Regions from separate parts of the Lysinibacillus sp. RS10 genome, predicted to be linked through region 2. Evidence: a T-box and tRNA genes for the amino acid it is inferred to sense, from the RefSeq annotation. Region 2 holds a T-box; the other regions hold tRNA genes.
What was found. A T-box is a leader RNA that pairs with one kind of tRNA and senses whether it is charged. The one in region 2 lies ahead of argS (arginine--tRNA ligase), so its partner is inferred to be a tRNA-Arg.
Positions count from the first base shown of each region.

Region 1: it encodes a tRNA-Arg, which carries the amino acid that the T-box ahead of argS (arginine--tRNA ligase) is inferred to sense. The anticodon was not compared.
Region 3: it encodes a tRNA-Arg, which carries the amino acid that the T-box ahead of argS (arginine--tRNA ligase) is inferred to sense. The anticodon was not compared.

Region 1 is NZ_CP167122.1:4,857,626-4,860,892, forward strand. It holds rRNA gene ACB089_RS24195 (16S ribosomal RNA) at 1-1,423, opposite strand, end outside; tRNA gene ACB089_RS24200 (tRNA-Ala) at 1,568-1,643, opposite strand; tRNA gene ACB089_RS24205 (tRNA-Pro) at 1,660-1,736, opposite strand; tRNA gene ACB089_RS24210 (tRNA-Arg) at 1,747-1,823, opposite strand; tRNA gene ACB089_RS24215 (tRNA-Leu) at 1,841-1,929, opposite strand; tRNA gene ACB089_RS24220 (tRNA-Gly) at 1,935-2,009, opposite strand; tRNA gene ACB089_RS24225 (tRNA-Leu) at 2,058-2,142, opposite strand; tRNA gene ACB089_RS24230 (tRNA-Lys) at 2,164-2,239, opposite strand; tRNA gene ACB089_RS24235 (tRNA-Thr) at 2,247-2,322, opposite strand; tRNA gene ACB089_RS24240 (tRNA-Val) at 2,326-2,401, opposite strand; rRNA gene rrf (5S ribosomal RNA) at 2,412-2,527, opposite strand; rRNA gene ACB089_RS24250 (23S ribosomal RNA) at 2,642-3,267, opposite strand, start outside.
Region 2 is NZ_CP167122.1:2,455,775-2,459,041, forward strand. It holds gene argS (arginine--tRNA ligase) at 1-1,641, opposite strand, end outside; T-box leader at 1,824-2,043, opposite strand; gene ACB089_RS12535 (hypothetical protein) at 2,419-3,264, opposite strand.
Region 3 is NZ_CP167122.1:307,789-311,055, forward strand. It holds gene ACB089_RS01670 (Tex family protein) at 1-577, shown strand, start outside; gene ACB089_RS01675 (SprT family protein) at 643-1,104, shown strand; tRNA gene ACB089_RS01680 (tRNA-Asn) at 1,196-1,272, shown strand; tRNA gene ACB089_RS01685 (tRNA-Glu) at 1,274-1,345, shown strand; tRNA gene ACB089_RS01690 (tRNA-Asp) at 1,380-1,455, shown strand; tRNA gene ACB089_RS01695 (tRNA-Gln) at 1,461-1,535, shown strand; tRNA gene ACB089_RS01700 (tRNA-Lys) at 1,551-1,623, shown strand; tRNA gene ACB089_RS01705 (tRNA-Leu) at 1,691-1,776, shown strand; tRNA gene ACB089_RS01710 (tRNA-Arg) at 1,796-1,872, shown strand; tRNA gene ACB089_RS01715 (tRNA-Gly) at 1,894-1,967, shown strand; rRNA gene ACB089_RS01720 (16S ribosomal RNA) at 2,182-3,267, shown strand, end outside.

The DNA.
Region 1 (3,267 bases), 2.4 Mb from region 2:
TGGTGTGACGGGCGGTGTGTACAAGGCCCGGGAACGTATTCACCGCGGCATGCTGATCCGCGATTACTAGCGATTCCGGCTTCATGTAGGCGAGTTGCAGCCTACAATCCGAACTGAGAACGACTTTATCGGATTAGCTCCCTCTCGCGAGTTGGCAACCGTTTGTATCGTCCATTGTAGCACGTGTGTAGCCCAGGTCATAAGGGGCATGATGATTTGACGTCATCCCCACCTTCCTCCGGTTTGTCACCGGCAGTCACCTTAGAGTGCCCAACTAAATGATGGCAACTAAGATCAAGGGTTGCGCTCGTTGCGGGACTTAACCCAACATCTCACGACACGAGCTGACGACAACCATGCACCACCTGTCACCGTTGTCCCCGAAGGGAAAACTATATCTCTACAGTGGTCAACGGGATGTCAAGACCTGGTAAGGTTCTTCGCGTTGCTTCGAATTAAACCACATGCTCCACCGCTTGTGCGGGCCCCCGTCAATTCCTTTGAGTTTCAGTCTTGCGACCGTACTCCCCAGGCGGAGTGCTTAATGCGTTAGCTGCAGCACTAAGGGGCGGAAACCCCCTAACACTTAGCACTCATCGTTTACGGCGTGGACTACCAGGGTATCTAATCCTGTTTGCTCCCCACGCTTTCGCGCCTCAGCGTCAGTTACAGACCAGAAAGTCGCCTTCGCCACTGGTGTTCCTCCAAATCTCTACGCATTTCACCGCTACACTTGGAATTCCACTTTCCTCTTCTGCACTCAAGTCCCCCAGTTTCCAATGACCCTCCACGGTTGAGCCGTGGGCTTTCACATCAGACTTAAAGGACCGCCTGCGCGCGCTTTACGCCCAATAATTCCGGACAACGCTTGCCACCTACGTATTACCGCGGCTGCTGGCACGTAGTTAGCCGTGGCTTTCTAATAAGGTACCGTCAAGGTACAGCCAGTTACTACTGTACTTGTTCTTCCCTTACAACAGAGTTTTACGATCCGAAAACCTTCTTCACTCACGCGGCGTTGCTCCATCAGGCTTTCGCCCATTGTGGAAGATTCCCTACTGCTGCCTCCCGTAGGAGTCTGGGCCGTGTCTCAGTCCCAGTGTGGCCGATCACCCTCTCAGGTCGGCTACGCATCGTCGCCTTGGTGAGCCGTTACCTCACCAACTAGCTAATGCGCCGCGGGCCCATCTTATAGCGACAGCCGAAACCGTCTTTCAGTATTTCACCATGAAGTAAAATAGATTATTCGGTATTAGCCCCGGTTTCCCGGAGTTATCCCAAACTATAAGGTAGGTTGCCCACGTGTTACTCACCCGTCCGCCGCTAACGTCAAAGGAGCAAGCTCCTTCTCTGTTCGCTCGACTTGCATGTATTAGGCACGCCGCCAGCGTTCGTCCTGAGCCAGGATCAAACTCTCCATAAAAAGAAATTTGATTAGCTCAAATTGTTTTGCTGGCATCATGTTTGATGTCCAAAATTTGTTTCGTTCACTAACTCAAGGATAGCTACTTAAAACTTTATTGATTACGTTTTGCTTGTTCAGTTTTCAAGGTTCATTTATTTTAATTGGTGGAGCCTAGCGGGATCGAACCGCTGACCTCCTGCGTGCAAGGCAGGCGCTCTCCCAGCTGAGCTAAGGCCCCTAAATTTAAGAAAAAATGGTCGGAATGACAGGATTCGAACCTACGACCCCTTGGTCCCAAACCAAGTGCTCTACCAAGCTGAGCTACATTCCGTTTGTTTTATTGGCGCGCCCGGCAGGAGTCGAACCCACAACCTTCTGATCCGTAGTCAGACGCTCTATCCAATTGAGCTACGGGCGCTAATTATAAAAATAAAATGGTGCCGAGGGCCGGAATCGAACCGGCACGGTAGTCACCTACCGCAGGATTTTAAGTCCTGTGCGTCTGCCAGTTCCGCCACCCCGGCACATTTGGAGCGGAAGACGAGGTTCGAACTCGCGACCCCCACCTTGGCAAGGTGGTGTTCTACCACTGAACTACTTCCGCATGTGCATAAGATTTATTTATCCTGGCAATTATGAAATTCTTAAAAAATGGTGCGGGTGAAGGGAGTCGAACCCCCACGCCTTGCGGCGCTAGATCCTAAGTCTAGTGCGTCTGCCAATTCCGCCACACCCGCATATTTTGTTGGCAATTTAAATGGTGAGCCATGAAGGACTCGAACCTTCGACCCTCTGATTAAAAGTCAGATGCTCTACCAACTGAGCTAATGGCTCAAAACTATGGTGCCGGCGATAGGAGTCGAACCCACGACCTACTGATTACAAGTCAGTTGCTCTACCAACTGAGCTACACCGGCAAATGGTGGAGGATGACGGGCTCGAACCGCCGACCCCCTGCTTGTAAGGCAGGTGCTCTCCCAGCTGAGCTAATCCTCCTGGGTATAATGCCTAGCGACGTCCTACTCTCACAGGGGGAAGCCCCCAACTACCATCGGCGCTAAAGAGCTTAACTTCCGTGTTCGGTATGGGAACGGGTGTGACCTCTTTGCCATCATCACTAGACTATTTTAAAGACAAGATTTATTATAACACATTTTGTTATAATTGCAAGCTTTTTTTAAAAACTTTCTTGTTCTTTCAAAACTGGATAAACGTGCATTGAATGTTTCAAACATTTTGGTTAAGTCCTCGATCGATTAGTATTCGTCAGCTCCATGTGTCACCACACTTCCACCTCGAACCTATCTACCTCATCGTCTTTGAGGGATCTTACTTACTTGCGTAATGGGAAATCTCATCTTGAGGGGGGCTTCATGCTTAGATGCTTTCAGCACTTATCCCGTCCACACATAGCTACCCAGCGATGCCTTTGGCAAGACAACTGGTACACCAGCGGTGTGTCCATCCCGGTCCTCTCGTACTAAGGACAGCTCCTCTCAAATTTCCTACGCCCACGACGGATAGGGACCGAACTGTCTCACGACGTTCTGAACCCAGCTCGCGTACCGCTTTAATGGGCGAACAGCCCAACCCTTGGGACCGACTACAGCCCCAGGATGCGATGAGCCGACATCGAGGTGCCAAACCTCCCCGTCGATGTGGACTCTTGGGGGAGATAAGCCTGTTATCCCCGGGGTAGCTTTTATCCGTTGAGCGATGGCCCTTCCATGCGGAACCACCGGATCACTAAGCCCGTCTTTCGACCCTGCTCGACTTGTAGGTCTCGCAGTCAAGCTCCCTTGTGCCTTTACACTCTACGAATGATTTCCAACCATTCTGAGGGAACCTTTGGGCGCCTCCGT
Region 2 (3,267 bases):
TGCTAACGATTCTTTTAAAACAACAGATACACATTGACAAAATGCTAATCGTGAACTTCTTTGGTTGTCATCGACCAATACTTTATTTTGCGCATAATATTTATTAAATAGACGCGCTAATTGTATGGCATATTTAGCAATTTGTTTTGGATCTGCTTGCTCAAAAGCGTTGGTAATTACATTGGGAAACTGTTCTAGTAATAAAATGACTGGCCATGCTTGCTCACCTAATGTTTCACAAGAAACTTCGTTACCGTTGTATTCTGCTTTTTCTAATAGAGATGAAATACGTGCATAAGTATATTGTATATATGGCCCTGTTTCTCCCTCAAAATTCATCATGTGCTCAATGGAAAACTCAATATCGTGTAGACGATCATTTTTCAAATCGTTAAAAATGACCGCTCCAACACCGACCTGATGTGCGATGCTATCTTTCTGCTCAAGCATTGGATTTTTTTCATCGATATTTCGCTTCGCTGTAGCAATCGCTTCCTTCAGTACATCTGCTAAAAGAACAATCTTGCCTTTACGCGTCGACATTTTTTTCCCCTCTTGCAGAATCATCCCGAAAGGAACATGCTGTAAGTCTTTTGCCCAATTGTACCCCATCTTTTCAATAACCTTAAATAATTGGGTAAAGTGAAGAGATTGTTCATTCCCTACAACATAAAATATTTTTTTAGGGTCATATTTTTTTTGTCGATAAAAAGCGGCTGCTAAATCACGAGTAGCATAAAGCGTAGCACCATCTGTTTTAGTTATTAAGCATGGCGGCATTTTGTCTAATTCAACGACATACGCACCATCCGATTTCACTAGCAGTTGTTTTTCTTCCAGCTCTTTCACAACAGCAGCCATTTTATCATTGTAAAAAGCTTCCCCATCGAATGAATCAAAATCAATGCCCAGCAGTTGATAAATGGTCTTGAATTCTACAAGTGATGCATCTCTAAACCATTGCCAAAGAGCTAATGTCTCTTCATCCCCATCCTCTAATGCTTTAAATGCGGCACGTGCCTGTTCATTGAGTGTGTCATCCTGCTCCGCCTCTTCATGAAACTGCACATATATTTTTAATAATTCCTTTATGGGAGCAGCTTCAATTTTTTGTCGATCTCCCCATTTTTTATAGGCCACGATTAATTTTCCAAACTGTGTTCCCCAGTCCCCTAAATGATTAATACGAATTGCTTTATAGCCATTTTTCTCGGCAATGTTTGCTAAAGCATTACCGATTACTGTAGAACGTAAATGGCCCATTGAAAAAGGCTTCGCTATATTAGGGGAAGAAAAATCAAAAACTACATTTCCTTTTGGTTCCTGTTGGGTTCCATATAAATTTTTTTCTTTTACTATTTGACTAAGCACCTGTTTTGTAATCATCGGCTGATGGTAAAAAATATTGACGTAACCACCTACTACTTGAACATCTTGCACTTTTTCACAACGTATATTGTTTTTAATTTCGGAAGCGATACTGTGAGGCGATTTCCCTAATTTCTTAGCTAGTATAAAGCATGGAAATGCCACATCCCATAAGTCCAATTTTTTCGGTTTCTCCAGTAAATGTTGAATTTCGTTGACAGAAAGCTCATTCTTTAATGCCTCAGCAATGCTTTTCGCGATTTGTGTATGCATGTTTTTTTCTCCTCCCAATATATAATCAATTTTGCCTTGGCGTAATAACGTCCGGAGGCATTATCATCATTCAGTAGCGGGTTGGAAACTCACTGAAAAGGAACCACATCCCCTTTTCATCTCTTACCTTTAGAGATAAGCGTTTTCTGCTGAATGAAGATAAAAAAAGCCCTCGTCTCTAAAATAGAGACGAGAGCATAGTTATCCCGTGGTACCACTCTAGTTGCCATATTATATGACCACTTTCCGTTGTTAACGAGGTGACTCCCCGGTATTCTCTACAACTCATTCGAGAACCTTCTCCAAAGTGCGTTTCATTTATGGCTGCTGCATTAGGCTCACACCGTCCCTAATTCGCTTTCCAGTCCCACCATAAACTACTCTCTTTTTCATCGAATTTAACAGTAATTTTGAAATATTTTACATGCTCGATTTTCTAAAGTCAATGGTTTTTTCTGAATTATTCGATTTAATTAAACAACGCCAAAACATCTTCTCAGGGCAATGGAGAGTAATTTCTGTAATGTTTTTCGCGCAAATAAAATTTAGCTAGATTGCTCTCTTTATATTTGAGCGTTGTACTTAGCACTCTTTACTCATTAAAAATTATCAGCTGAATAGTTTACAATGACACTTTTTTCAGCCCGCCATATATTTTTAACTTTCTTTTTCTTAATGTCATAGTATGAAAGTACGCTCTCTTTAGGTATTTTCAAAATGCTATAACCCTTTTCTTCATCAATCACACTAGATAAGAAATAAAATCCTTCTTTTTTTTCATCGAATTTCGGAGCGAATTTTCGAATAAATACCACTACGATCTAGTAAAGGCACTACCTTTTTTGTTTTAATATCTATTTCTACAACGTGCGAAATAGGACTGTCTACAGCTTCATCATAGCTGATGATAACCGAACTAGCATCTGGCGCCAATGATGCTCCACTTATAAATCTCTCAACATCGGCTATATGTTTCTTTTTTTGTCCTTCAATATCATAAATATCTAAACTGTATTTGGTCGGTTGTAATTTCGTTTGATTTTTATTAGCCACGTCAAGTTTCTTCTGATGTTCGTCCTGGGAGAAAGATACTACAATTAATTGATTATTGTTTGGGTTATAATTAAAATCTAAAACACTTCTATCCTTATTTTCTTCTTCCCATATCTGTATTTTCTGTGTTTCAAGATTATAGGTAGCCATATGAAAATTTTTAAATTCATCTCTTAATAATACTCTCATAAAGATCATTTTTTGTTCTTTGTCTATTTGGATAAAATCGACGTTATTAAAGACCGTGGTTAACTGTTTCATTTGATTAGTATTTAGGTCATTTTCAAATAATTGTATTGTACGATCTGATATACCATCTGCAAAATACAATTTATTATTACCTTCAGAATAAGCGAAAGCAGTATAATCTGCTGTTTCCTTACTTAATAATGATTTACTTTTATTTTGAATCTGGTCGTATTGATAAAATGTAAACATCAAGCTTTTAGGATCAAAAACATTTATGTAAAGCTTAGATTCGGAAGGACTATTAGCAATTGAAAATATTTTATTACTAAAGACTATACAAATAAATACAATAATTATCAAAAAAACGAAAAATTTATTCAAAGT
Region 3 (3,267 bases), 2.1 Mb from region 2:
ACTTGGTGCCAAAACGTATGAACAAGCAATTGGTTTTTTACGTGTTCCAGAAGCAAAAAATGCATTCGATGCGACGGGTATTCACCCTGAAAGCTATAGTGTAGCAGAGCGGATTTTAGAGGTAGCGCAAATTGATAAAAAAGAGATTGGGACGCAGAAGGCGGAGGAATCTATTGCATCCCTAGGTGTACAAAATTTAAGCGAGATTTTAGGTATTGGAGCAGTCACAATTCAAGATATTGTAGATACATTAATGAAACCTAGTCGCGATCCACGTGATGCGTTCCCTCAACCACTACTGAAAACGGATGTATTAAAAATGGAAGATTTACAAGTTGGGATGGAATTGCAAGGTACAGTGAGAAACGTAGTTGATTTCGGAGCATTTGTAGATATTGGAGTGAAGCAGGACGGGCTTGTGCATATTTCTAAATTGCAAAAAAGACGTATTAAACACCCATTAGAAGTTGTTGCACTAGGAGATATTGTAACGGTTTGGGTAGAACAAATAGATGTCAATAAAGGGCGTATCGCTTTAACGATGCTTCCTCCTAAAATTCAAACGATGGAAGTGTAATAAATTAATACCACACTGTCTATACTACGCAGTGTGGTATTCTTGTTGTTAGAGGTGAACTAGCTATGAACAATGAGGAACTACAAGGTCTTATCAGTAGAATATCATTAGAAAGTTTCCAGAAGCCATTTATGCATCAAGCATATTTTAATCCAAGATTACGTTCAACGGGTGGACGCTATCTTTTACAATCACACAATATAGAAATTAATCCAAAAGCGTATGAATTATATGGTATTAACGAAGTGGAGGGTATAGTTCGCCACGAATTATGTCATTATCATTTACATTTAGAAGGTAAGGGATATCAGCATCGAGACAAAGATTTTCGAGAGCTATTAAAAGAAGTAGGGGCACCTCGATTTTGCTCAGCATTGCAAACACCAAAAACTTCTCGGAAAAAGCAACGTCATCTCTATACATATACATGTGTAAAATGCCAACAAATATATGTAAGAAAAATTAGAATGAATGTAGAGAGATATTGCTGTAGTAAGTGTTTAGGTCGCTTAAAACTAGTGGAATAAAAAAACTTAATAAAAAGGGTTGACGTTTACTTGATATATCCCTATAATAGTAAAAGTCGACAAGATAACGACGACAAAACATATGGATTATTCCGAAGTAGCTCAGTTGGTAGTAGCACCTGACTGTTAATCAGGTTGTCGCAGGTTCGAGTCCTGCCTTCGGAGCCATGGCCCCTTGGTCAAGTGGTTAAGACACCGCCCTTTCACGGCGGTAACACGGGTTCGAATCCCGTAGGGGTCATTTTATAGCTTTTTTATAAAAATATAGCAACATTGGTCCCGTGGTGTAGCGGTTAACATGCCTGCCTGTCACGCAGGAGATCGCCGGTTCGATCCCGGTCGGGACCGCCACTTATTGGGGTATAGCCAAGCGGTAAGGCAACGGATTTTGATTCCGTCATGCCTAGGTTCGAATCCTAGTACCCCAGCCATTCATTTCTTAGTTTGAGCCATTAGCTCAGTTGGTAGAGCATCTGACTTTTAATCAGAGGGTCGAAGGTTCGAGTCCTTCATGGCTCATCTCTTTAAGAAGAAACGTTGACTTTTACGATTATTATAATATAATGAAAAAAGTCGCTAATTGAATGCGGTCGTGGCGGAATGGCAGACGCGCTAGGTTGAGGGCCTAGTGGGGGCAACCCCGTGGAGGTTCAAGTCCTCTCGGCCGCACCAAGTCGATTTGTTAATATATGCGCCCGTAGCTCAATTGGATAGAGCGTCTGACTACGGATCAGAAGGTTATGGGTTCGACTCCTGTCGGGCGCGCCATTTAAATAAATATTATTTCTTGCGGGTGTAGTTTAATGGTAAAACCTCAGCCTTCCAAGCTGATGTCGTGAGTTCGATTCTCATCACCCGCTCCAAAAAAACTTTTTAAAAACTTGTTGACAATTAAATCTTTATGTCGTAAGATATAAGAAGTTGTCGATACGAGATAACAACATGAACCTTGAAAACTGAACAAGCAAAACGTAATCAATAAAGTTTTTAGTAGTTAACCTTGAGTTAATGAACAAAACAAAATTTTGGACATCAAACATGATGCCAGCAAAACAATTTGAGCTAATCAAATTTCTTTTTATGGAGAGTTTGATCCTGGCTCAGGACGAACGCTGGCGGCGTGCCTAATACATGCAAGTCGAGCGAACAGAGAAGGAGCTTGCTCCTTTGACGTTAGCGGCGGACGGGTGAGTAACACGTGGGCAACCTACCTTATAGTTTGGGATAACTCCGGGAAACCGGGGCTAATACCGAATAATCTATTTTACTTCATGGTGAAATACTGAAAGACGGTTTCGGCTGTCGCTATAAGATGGGCCCGCGGCGCATTAGCTAGTTGGTGAGGTAACGGCTCACCAAGGCGACGATGCGTAGCCGACCTGAGAGGGTGATCGGCCACACTGGGACTGAGACACGGCCCAGACTCCTACGGGAGGCAGCAGTAGGGAATCTTCCACAATGGGCGAAAGCCTGATGGAGCAACGCCGCGTGAGTGAAGAAGGTTTTCGGATCGTAAAACTCTGTTGTAAGGGAAGAACAAGTACAGTAGTAACTGGCTGTACCTTGACGGTACCTTATTAGAAAGCCACGGCTAACTACGTGCCAGCAGCCGCGGTAATACGTAGGTGGCAAGCGTTGTCCGGAATTATTGGGCGTAAAGCGCGCGCAGGCGGTCCTTTAAGTCTGATGTGAAAGCCCACGGCTCAACCGTGGAGGGTCATTGGAAACTGGGGGACTTGAGTGCAGAAGAGGAAAGTGGAATTCCAAGTGTAGCGGTGAAATGCGTAGAGATTTGGAGGAACACCAGTGGCGAAGGCGACTTTCTGGTCTGTAACTGACGCTGAGGCGCGAAAGCGTGGGGAGCAAACAGGATTAGATACCCTGGTAGTCCACGCCGTAAACGATGAGTGCTAAGTGTTAGGGGGTTTCCGCCCCTTAGTGCTGCAGCTAACGCATTAAGCACTCCGCCTGGGGAGTACGGTCGCAAGACTGAAACTCAAAGGAATTGACGGGGGCCCGCACAAGCGGTGGAGCATGTGGTTTAATTCGAAGCAACGCGAAGAACCTTACCAGGTCTTGACATCCCGTTGACCACTGTAGAGATATAGTTTTCCCTTCGGGGACAACGGTGACAGGTGGTGCATGGTTGTCGTCAGCTCGTGT